DNA from 3 places in the Stenotrophomonas sp. 86156_Sma genome. Region 3 is predicted to be linked to each of the others. Evidence: predicted binding sites of a transcription regulator. Region 3 holds the regulator's gene; each other region holds the start of a gene.
What was found. The regulator FliA, encoded in region 3, starts transcription of late flagellar genes. The targets are predictions, from matches to a motif close to TAAAGTTTNNCNNNCNNNGGCCGATAA.
Positions count from the first base shown of each region.

Region 1: ACZK33_RS20550 (methyl-accepting chemotaxis protein) is a predicted target of FliA. The motif match lies at 1,291-1,317, and genes of this name have one in related genera.
Region 2: ACZK33_RS06865 (methyl-accepting chemotaxis protein) is a predicted target of FliA. The motif match lies at 1,265-1,291, and genes of this name have one in related genera.

Region 1 covers NZ_CM151157.1:4,442,669-4,445,939, forward strand. Annotated here, with positions in the region: gene ACZK33_RS20550 (methyl-accepting chemotaxis protein) at 1-1,172, opposite strand, end outside; gene ACZK33_RS20555 (NAD-dependent epimerase/dehydratase family protein) at 1,383-2,276, opposite strand; gene ACZK33_RS20560 (S41 family peptidase) at 2,375-3,271, opposite strand, start outside.
Region 2 covers NZ_CM151157.1:1,468,280-1,471,550, reverse strand. Annotated here, with positions in the region: gene ACZK33_RS06865 (methyl-accepting chemotaxis protein) at 1-1,233, opposite strand, end outside; gene ACZK33_RS06860 (barstar family protein) at 1,514-1,906, shown strand; gene ACZK33_RS06855 (glycosyltransferase) at 1,935-2,927, opposite strand; gene ACZK33_RS06850 (O-antigen ligase family protein) at 2,927-3,271, opposite strand, start outside.
Region 3 covers NZ_CM151157.1:2,392,064-2,395,334, reverse strand. Annotated here, with positions in the region: gene flhF (flagellar biosynthesis GTPase FlhF) at 1-424, shown strand, start outside; gene ACZK33_RS11205 (MinD/ParA family ATP-binding protein) at 411-1,298, shown strand; gene ACZK33_RS11200 (RNA polymerase sigma factor FliA) at 1,295-2,038, shown strand; gene cheY (chemotaxis response regulator CheY) at 2,096-2,488, shown strand; gene ACZK33_RS11190 (protein phosphatase CheZ) at 2,488-3,093, shown strand; gene ACZK33_RS11185 (chemotaxis protein CheA) at 3,096-3,271, shown strand, end outside.

The DNA of each region.
Region 1 (3,271 bases), 2.1 Mb from region 3:
CCCTGCATCGCGTCCAGCAGGCGGCCCACTTCGTCGTTGCTGCGTGCCGGCAGGGTGCTGTCCAGCTTGCCCGCGGCGACGTCGCCGGCCACGCGCACGGCTTCGGCCAGTGGGCGGATCGCCAACCGGCGCAGCAGCACATAGACACCGGCACTCAGCGTCAGCGCGGCCACCACACCAACCAGCAGGGTCAGCCACAGCAGCTGGCGCGCCTCGGCCACGATCACCGCGTGCGGCATCACCACACCCAGTGCAAAGCGCTGCGGCGCATCGCCCACACGCAGCGGCACGTATACGCGCACGTTGCCGGCGGCATCCGGAGTGAAGGCTTCGAACCGGCGGTCGGCGGCGATGTCTGCCAGCATGCTGCGGGTCAATGCGTCGCCACGCGGCTTGCCGATTTCGGCGGCATTGGCCGAGGCCAGCACCACGCCATTCGGCGAGAGCAGTTCGACGCGCCCGGCGCCCATCGGCTTCAGCGTGGCCAGGTGCTTCTGCAGCGCCGCCAGCGAGAAGTCCACAGTGAATACACCGAGGAACCGGCCGTTTTCGATGATCGGCGTGCTCAGCGTGCTCATCAGCACCTGCTGGCCACCGATGTCGTAGGCGTAGGGCTCGCTTACCTTCGCCAGCTTGTCGCGGCTGGGCACCATGTACCAGTCACCGGAGCCACTGGCCGTCTCGGTGTAGTCGGTCATCGTCGACTGCTGCGGCTTGCCATCGTGCCAGGCCCAGTAGCTCATGTAACGACCGGTGGCATCGTGCGCTTCGGTGTTGACGAACTCGGCATCCTTGCCATCGAAGGCGTCGGCCTCCCACATGGTGCTCTTGCCCAGCCACTCGGGGTGGGTGCGCAGCTGCTCTCCCAGCACGGCAGCCAGGCTGGCACGGTCCGGAACATCGCCGCGCGCGCGCTGGGCGAGCACGGCCTCGACCATGGCGTCGTTGCTGGCAAAGGCGGTGCCCAGATCGGCCGCGACCTGGCGGGCTTCGGCGGTGGCTTCGCTGGCCATGGTCTGGCGCGAGGCGTCGATCAGGCTGGCGCTGGCCTGGCGGTAGATCAGGAACGCAGTCAGGCCGAAGCACAGCAGCGCGATCGCAGCGGTGCCCAGCATCAGCTTGTGGGCGATGCTGCCCGGGCGGCGGGCAGCGGCGGAACGGGGAGAAGGCATGGAAGGATCCGCAAGGCAGTTCAGGACGACCGGCACCGCGAGGGCACCGCGCAGGTGCGCGATCCGTCGCGCAGGCCACCGGCCGCCGGGACACGCCCGGCGCTGGAAGCGCACCGGGTTAGCGGCCGCCTGCGAACGAGGTTGAGGCGGTCCATCTGCACATTCCTGAACCTGCTCAGGGTCGGGTCAGGAACCCGCCCGGCTGCCGCCCTATTCGGCCACGCGGTCCTTGATCCATTCCGCCCGCGGCAGCACCTCGATGCTGCCAACCGCGTACTGCTGCAGCACGTCGTCCGGGCCGAAGCGCGGCTGCCAGCCCAGTGTGCTGCGCATCAGTGCACTGTCGTAGACGCGGTCAATGCTCAGCGGCAGCGGCCAGCCACGGCGCTCGAACTCGGCCAGCAACTGCGGGGCGCGGCGGGCCAGCACCCTGCGCGGCTGGGTCGCCAGTTCCAGGCAATCCTCGCGCAGGAACGGCGTCGGTGCGCAGGCAATGTAGCGTGCGAAGGCAGCGCCCTCATCGTGCAGCAGCGCGGCATGTGCGCTGGCCACGTCGCGCGCGTCGATGCCGCGGTGCAGGCGGAACATCGCCATCCGCTCCGGTGGCTCGGGGAAACAGCGGGCCATGCGCAGCACGCGCACGCTGAAGCCCGGCGCCGCAGCGGCTTCAGCCAACGCCTCGGCCTGCAGCTTGCTGCGATGGTAGATGGTGCGTGGCAGCGGCTCGGTATCTTCATCGATCCAGCGGCAACCGCCCGCCACCACCGCATGGCCATACAGCGCCGTGGTGCTGGTCAGCACGAAGCGGCGTGCACCGGCCTCGCGGGCAGCCTGCAACAGGTGTGCGGTCGCCTCCACATTGATCTGCTGGAATACCGCATCCGGCACCAGGCCGACATGGGGTGCGTGCAGGGCGGCGGTATGGATCACCGCGTCGACGCCCTGCACTGCCCGCTTCACGGCCTGACGATCGGTGACATCGGCAATGATGCGGGTGGTGGCGAATGGGCTGCGATCCAGCCCCACCACTTCGTGGGCCGCCGCCAGCGCGCCGAAGATCGCACGCCCGATCCGCCCGGAACTGCCGGTCAACAGAATCTTCATTGAGTCCATTCACTCGAAGCGCCCGGGAACTACCGGGATGCATCGATTCTAGGCACGCTGCATGTCGTCTGCGATAGGGCGCGGTTGCAATTGTGCGTTCATTCTGGCGATGCCGATCGGGCGAGCAGCTGCCGGGCGACGAACAGCGGATCGTCACCGCCTGCTGCATCAGGCGTGACGCCGGTGCGTTCCCAGTTGGTTCCGGTACGGAGGTTGATCGGCTGCCGGTCGGGAATGCTGATCTGATAGCCATCCGGCAGCAGCACAGGATCATCGAACATATGTGCCGCACCGCCACTTCGACTACCAACGACACGTGCCCGCCCCTGCGCCTGCAGCGAGTACGCGACGAATTCGGCGGCCGACCCGGTGCGGCGGTCGATCAGCACCACCAGCGGCTTCAGGTACAGCCCCAGGCTCGCCGGTGGCAACGGTACCGGACGGCGCTGGCCACGGCGTTGCAGTGACTGCACCTGGGTGATCTCCGCCGCCAGCAGGGTCCGCACCAGCAGGTCCGCACTGCCGTCATCGCCACCACCGTTCTGGCGCAGGTCCAGCACCAGGCCATCGGTGTCGGCCAGCAGGGTGAAGGCAGCGGCCAGCTTCGGCCGGGCCAGATCGAGCGGATAGAAGGTGCTCAGGCGCAGGTAACCGATGTTGCCTTCCAGCACCCGCACCTCGCGCACGCCCGCAGCATTGCTGCGCGCATCCGCGCGCCAGGCCATCAGCCAGTCGTCCTGGCCGGCGCGGGCATCCACCCGCTCGACATGGAAGTGGCCATCGAACACGTCCAGATCCTGGTTCAAGCGTGCGCTGAACGCCTTGGGGTCCGCGCAGCTGTCCACATAGCGCTGCTGGGTGGACCAGCCGCGAACGGCCTCGGCAATGTGCGCGCCTTCGGCCACGTCCAGGTACTGCGCCTGTATCGCCGTGGCCGCCGCCTGCAGCACCGCGTCCTGGGCCGGGCAGGACGCCGCCAGCAGCGCGCCCAGCAT
Region 2 (3,271 bases), 920 kb from region 3:
GCCGCGCGAGATGGCCTGCAGCAGGGTCGACACCTGCACCAGGTTCTCGTCGGTGGTCTGCATCAGGCGGTTGAGCCCGGCCACCATGTCGCGGAAATCATAGGCGAAGCGATCTTCGTCGCCGCGCAGGCTGAAGTCGCCTGCCGCAGCCGCTGTCGCCAACCGGCGGATCTCGCTGTTGATCGCCGACAGGCTGGACTTGGTTTCGTCCATCGCCTGGGTGATCGCCGCCTTCTCGCCGGGCAGCGGGTCCATGTCCACCGACAGATCGCCGCGTGCGTAGTGTTTCATCACCTCGATCAGCCGGTTCTGTACCTGCACGTGCGATCCAACCAGCGCATTGGTCTCATGCACCATGCGCCCGTAGTCACCGGGGAACGCGCTCTCGTCCATGCGGTAGCTGAGGCTGCCGGCATCGTGCTGGCGGGCCAGCTCGCCCTGTGCCGCCATCACCGACTGCAGCTGTGCCTGCATGCGCTGCATCGACTTCAGCAGCTGGGTCACCTCGTCGTTGCCGGTGGCGTCGATGCTGCTGTCCAGGCGGCCACTGGCGATGCCGTCGGCCAGCTTCACCGCTCCTTCCAGCGGGCGGGTCAGGCTGCGGGTGATCGCCCAGGCCGCCAATGTCCCCAGCAACAGGCTCAGTGCCCCGAACGCGATCGACAGCGTGCCGGTCCACGATTCGGTTGCGCGGTACTCTTCGCGGCTGCGTTCGGTCAGTGTTTCCTGGTGGCGCAGCAGGGCCGAAATGGATTCATTCCAGGCCGTTGCCAATCCGTGCTCGGCCAGCAGCTCCTTCGCTGCACCATCGAAATCCCCCGCCTTCATGCGCTCATGCAATTGCTGGGTTGATGCATCGGTGGCCTTGCGGGCCGCCTCGATGCGCGCGACCAGGGTATCGCCGGTAGCGTCACGCGGAATCTTGATGTACTTGGCCCAGATACCGTCATAGGTCCGCGACAACTCCTGGGCACGTTGGTAATCCTTGTCGAACTCGTCACCCCGCTTGATCACCATCAGGCGACGATGCATCAGCACCGCGTTGTTGGTATCAAGCATGTCATTCAACAGGCGCATCTTCACCATGTTGACGTCCACCACTTTCTCGAACTGGGCGGATTTCAGCTGATTCCCATACAGCACCAGGCCGACGATGGCCATGATGAACAGCAGCAGCAGACCGAAGCCGGCGCCAAGCCGGGATCCCACACGGAGATTACGTAAGGCAAGCATCTCAATTCCCTTGATCGTGGCCGTACGTTCGATGGCGGCGCAGCGGAGGGAAACTTTACGGGACTTTATATATGGACCGATCCAAATATATGGAACTGTGCAGGAAGTCAGAAAATGCGGCGACCGATAATGGCGCCATATCCTTATCGAATAGCGCTGACACGCCAGCGCCCGATGAAAATCACGCAGGATTAACACCATAATAACGCCGCCCCATCCAGGGCGGCCCGGATTATCTGCGCCGGACACAACCGTCGCCCCGGAGGGCTACAGTCTGCAGATGACACGGATCCTGCACATCGAAGGCGCGTCCATCAACGACATCGCCAGCCTCTACGTGGAAATCAATCGTGTATTCATGGCCGACGAAGACTGGCAGCTGGGCGCAAGCCTGGACGCGCTTGATGACCTGCTGCACGGGGGCTACGGCGCGCTCGCCGGTCATGCCACCGCCACGGTGGTGTGGCGCGACATCGCCCACAGCCGCGAGGCACTGGGCCGCGAGACGACGCGCGCCTGGCTGCAGTCGAAACTCGATCAGGGCGGCAGGTTCAACGGTCCGGCCATCCACGCTCAGTTGACGGCACTGTCACTTGGCCAGGGACAGACCTACTTCGAGATCGTCATGGAGATCTTCGGCAGCCATCCGCAGATCACCCTGGTGCCAGGCTGAGCACTCTGCAGCAACCAGCCGCATCAACTCAAAGCTTGGCCAGGGCCTCGCCCAGCCGGCGTGGGAACGCCACTTCGCTGGCCAGGTGCCATGCGCGTGCATTGGCGCCCAGCCGGGTCCACTCGGCCTCGTCCATCGCCAGCGCACGCTCGACGGCCTGTTCCAGCGCCTTCTCATCCACATGCCAGGTCCTGGACAGATGGCAGGGCGCGCCCTCGTGCGCGGCAACCAGGATGCCGCGGCTGTCGTCGATCATCTGGTTCATCGGCGCGCCATCGCAGGTGATCACCACCGCCCCGCAGCTCATCGCTTCCACCAGGTAATGGCCCCAGCCTTCGGTCTGCGACAGGCACAGGTGGAACGCATGTTCGTTCTGCAGGCGCTGCACCTCCTGGTCGGGCAGGCGCTCGCGGACGATCCGCAGGTTCGCGGCCCCGCCCTCATCTTCGTCCGAAGGGCCGCCGCGCAGGATGGTCAGCAAGGGCCACTCCGGATGGCGCTTCCAGACCTCGACCAGCGTTGCCGTGCCCTTCATGCGACTGGTACCAGCTGCATGCAGGAAGCTGCGCGGTCTGCGCGGCACCGCCGGGTCGTAGCGGTCACGGCTGCAGAAACCGACTTCCAGCGCGCGCATGCCCAGCGCATTGAAGATGCGCGTGGCGTCTTCGGTCTTGGTCAACAACGCATCGAACCGCGGCAGGATCCGCAGGCTGCGTGCGGACACCCATTCCGGATTCGGAATCAACAGATTGACCTCGGCCAGTCCGAAGCTTGCCGGCCGGACATGCTCCAGCGAGATGTTGATGTCGAACCGGGCCGGCGTGCGCCCCAGGCTCAGCCACGAGGCCAGCAGCCTGCGCAGGCGCATCCCGCGGAGCTTCCAGGCCCCCCCATTGCGCACCGCGTCCAGACGGCTGACCGTCACCGTGTGCCCGAGCTGCTGCAACGAGCGCTCGATCACCTGGATGTCATGGGACAGGCCACGCTGGTTGTCGGCGGCCAGCAGGTGGATATGCGCCATCAGGAGGGACTCCCTGGCCGGCGCAGGTCGCGCGCAGGCAAGGCGGTCGCCAGCATGAAGCCCAGCACCAGGTAGAAATAGAACGAATGCGGCATCGCCCGGTAGAACACGTTGTCCGTGAACGCCGACAGCGCATAGACGATGACCACGGCAAGTCCGGCGGTGGCGATCATCGCGGTGATGTCGTCGGCGTGGCCGAGACGTCGCACGAAATGAATGCCGGGCAGGATGAAGACCAGCAGCATGATCAGCAGCAACGGCACGCCACCGGTCACCGCCGCTTCCAGGTACTCGTTGTGCGGGTGGTTGTAGCGGAAGATCGACTCGGACACCTCGCCGCGGGC
Region 3 (3,271 bases):
GGACCAGCTGCTGGAACGCCTGAAGGACTACAAGCTGGTGCTGATCGACACCGCCGGCCTGGGCCCGCGCGACCGCGCCCTGGCCGCCCAGCTGCAGTGGCTGCGTGCCGCCCGCCAGGTCCGCACCCTGCTGGTGCTGCCGGCCAACACCAGCTTCGGCGACATGGACGAGGTGGTCCGCCGCTTCGGCGCGGCCAACCTGCAGGGCCTGGTACTGAGCAAGCTGGACGAGACCGGCCGCTTCGGCAACGCCCTGTCGGTGGCCGTGGATCATGCCTTGCCGATCACCTGGGTGACCGATGGCCAGGACGTCCCGGAGGACCTGCACCGGGCCAGTGCAGCCAATCTTGTACTTCGCCTTGAAGATTTGCGCCGCGCGGCCGATATGCCCTGCAACCCGGAGTTGAACCATGCCGTCGCGTGAGTACGCCAAGCTGACCAAGACCTTCCCGCTGTCGGCCACCCGCAGCGAGCCGCTCGGCCCTGTGCGCACCATTGCGGTCACTGGCGGCAAGGGCGGCGTGGGCAAGACGAATGTGTCGGCCAACCTGGCCGTGGCACTGGCTGGCATGGGCAAGCGCACGCTGCTGCTGGACGCCGACCTCGGCCTGGCCAACATCGACGTGATCCTGGGGCTGAACCCCACCTTTACGCTGGCCGACTTGGTCGCCGGCCGCTGCACGCTGGATGACGTCATCGTCGAAGGCCCGAACGGCGTGCTGGTGGTCCCGGCCGCATCCGGCCGCCGCCACATGGCCGAGCTGGCCCCGGCCGAGCACGTTGGCCTGGTCAACGTGTTCTCCGAACTGGAGCGCGAGCTGGACATCATGGTGGTGGACACTGCCGCGGGCATCACCGATGGCGTGCTGACCTTCTGCCAGGCCGCACAGGACACCGTGGTGGTGGTCTGTGACGAGCCGGCCTCGATCACCGACGCCTACGCACTGATCAAGGTGCTGTCGCGCGAGCGCGGCGTGGACCGCATCCAGGTGGTGGCCAACATGGTGCGCGACCCGAACGAGGGCCGCGTGCTGTACGAAAAGCTGACCCGCGTCTGCGAGAAGTTCCTTGCCGATGTCTCGCTGAACTACCTCGGCTGCGTGCCGCAGGATGACTGGCTGCGCCTGTCGGTGCAGCGCCAGCAGCCGGTGGTGAAGGCCTATCCGTCCAGCCCGGCGGCGCTGGCGATCACCGAGATCGCGCGCCGTACCGCGCGCTGGCAGGCGCCGACCGAACCGCGTGGCGGCGTCGAGTTCTTCCTCGAACGCATCCTCAAGCAGCGTGGGGTGACGGCATGAAAGGCGCAGCCCAGTACAGGGAAGTGCAGCGCTCGGCGGCGAACGAAGTCATCGCCCAGCATTCGGACCTGGTGCGGCGCATCGCCCACCACCTGGCCGCGCGCCTGCCGGCCAGCGTCGAGGTCGACGACCTGATCCAGGCCGGCATGATGGGACTGATCGAAGCCTCGCGCAGCTATGACGCCGACCAGGGTGCTTCTTTCGAGACCTACGCCTCGATCCGCATCCGTGGTTCGATGATCGACGAGATCCGCCGTGGTGACTGGGTCCCGCGTTCGGTGCACCGCCGTGCACGTGATGCCGCCGCCACCATCCGCCGCCTGGAACAGAGCAGTGGCCGTGCCGCCAGCGCCACTGAAGTGGCCGCCGCGATGGAGATGCCGCTGCCCGAGTACCTGCGGCTGATGGAAGACGCTGCACGTGGCCAGGTGCTGAGCCTGGAATCGCGCATCGAGGACCAGGGCGAGCTGGACACCGTCGCCCAGGGCGGGCCGACACCGCAGCAGGTACTGGAGCGCGGCGAGTTCGGTCGCGAGCTGGGCAAGGCCATCGGCCACCTGCCCGAGCGCGAACAACTGGTGCTCTCGCTGTACTACGAGCAGGAACTGAACCTGAAGGAGATCGGCGCGGTGCTCGGCGTGAGCGAGTCGCGGGTCTGCCAGATCCACGGCCAGGCGGTACTGCGCCTGCGTGGCCGGCTGAAGCTGTTCGAGGCTGCCGACGCAGGCCTCGAAGAATGAACATCCCCGAGGCGGCTGCCCCCGGCCATCCGGAATGAACAACAAAGGAATTCTGCTTTGAACAAGAACATGCGCATCCTGATCGTCGACGACTTCTCGACCATGCGTCGAATCGTCAAGAACCTGCTGGGCGATCTGGGCTTCACCAATACCGCCGAAGCCGAGGACGGGCATGCCGCGCTGTCGCTGCTGCAGAGCCAGCCGTTCGATTTCGTGGTCACCGACTGGAACATGCCGGTGATGACCGGCATCGAGCTGCTCAAGGCCATCCGTGCCGATGCCAAGCTGAAGACCCTGCCGGTGCTGATGGTCACGGCAGAAGCCAAGCGCGAGCAGATCATCGAAGCTGCCCAGAGCGGCGTGAACGGCTACATCATCAAGCCGTTCACCGCGCAGACGCTGGAAGAGAAGCTCGGCAAGATCTTCGAACGCCTGGCGGCCAGCGCCTGATGGATACCACGGTCGACAAGAACGCCCTCGCCCTGCGCCTGCAGGAGGCCCTGGACGCGCTCGAATCCGGTGACGAGGCCGCCTGGCGGCAGCGCATCGACGGGCTGGTCGCGCTGCGCACGCAGCCGATGATGAGCGGCCTCTCGCGGCTGGCCCGCGAGCTGGGACAGGCGCTGGGCGAACTGCCGACCGTGCCGAGCGAAGCCGGCGAACTGGACGACGCCTGCGCGCGACTGGACCACGTGGTGGCGATGACCGAACAGGCGACGCACCGCACCCTGGACCTGGCCGAGGAATGCCGCAGCCTGACCGAACAGCTGCGCGCCGAAGGCCTGCAGCCGGGCCAGGACGCGCAGCTCGAGCGCATCCGCCACAACCTGACCGAGATCGCCCTGACCCAGAGCTACCAGGACCTGACCGGGCAGATCATCCGTCGCGTGGTCGGCATCGTCCGCCGCGTGCACGAAGGCTTCGGCGCGCTCGGCCTGCCGCCGGAACAGCATCGCACCGACCCGGAACTGGCCGGGCCGGCACTGAAGGGACTGGACCGCCACGCGGTCTCGCAGAACGACGCCGACGACCTGTTGTCGGATCTGGGGCTGTAAGCATGAGCGCGGTATCCGACGACATCACTGCCGATTTCATCATCGAGGCGCAGGAGATCCTGGATCGCCTCGGCGAACAGCTGGTGTCGCTGGAGCAGGCACCGCAGGACAGCGACCAGCTCAACGCGGTGTTCCGCGGCTACCACACGCTCAAGGGCGGCGCCGGCTTCCTCGGCGT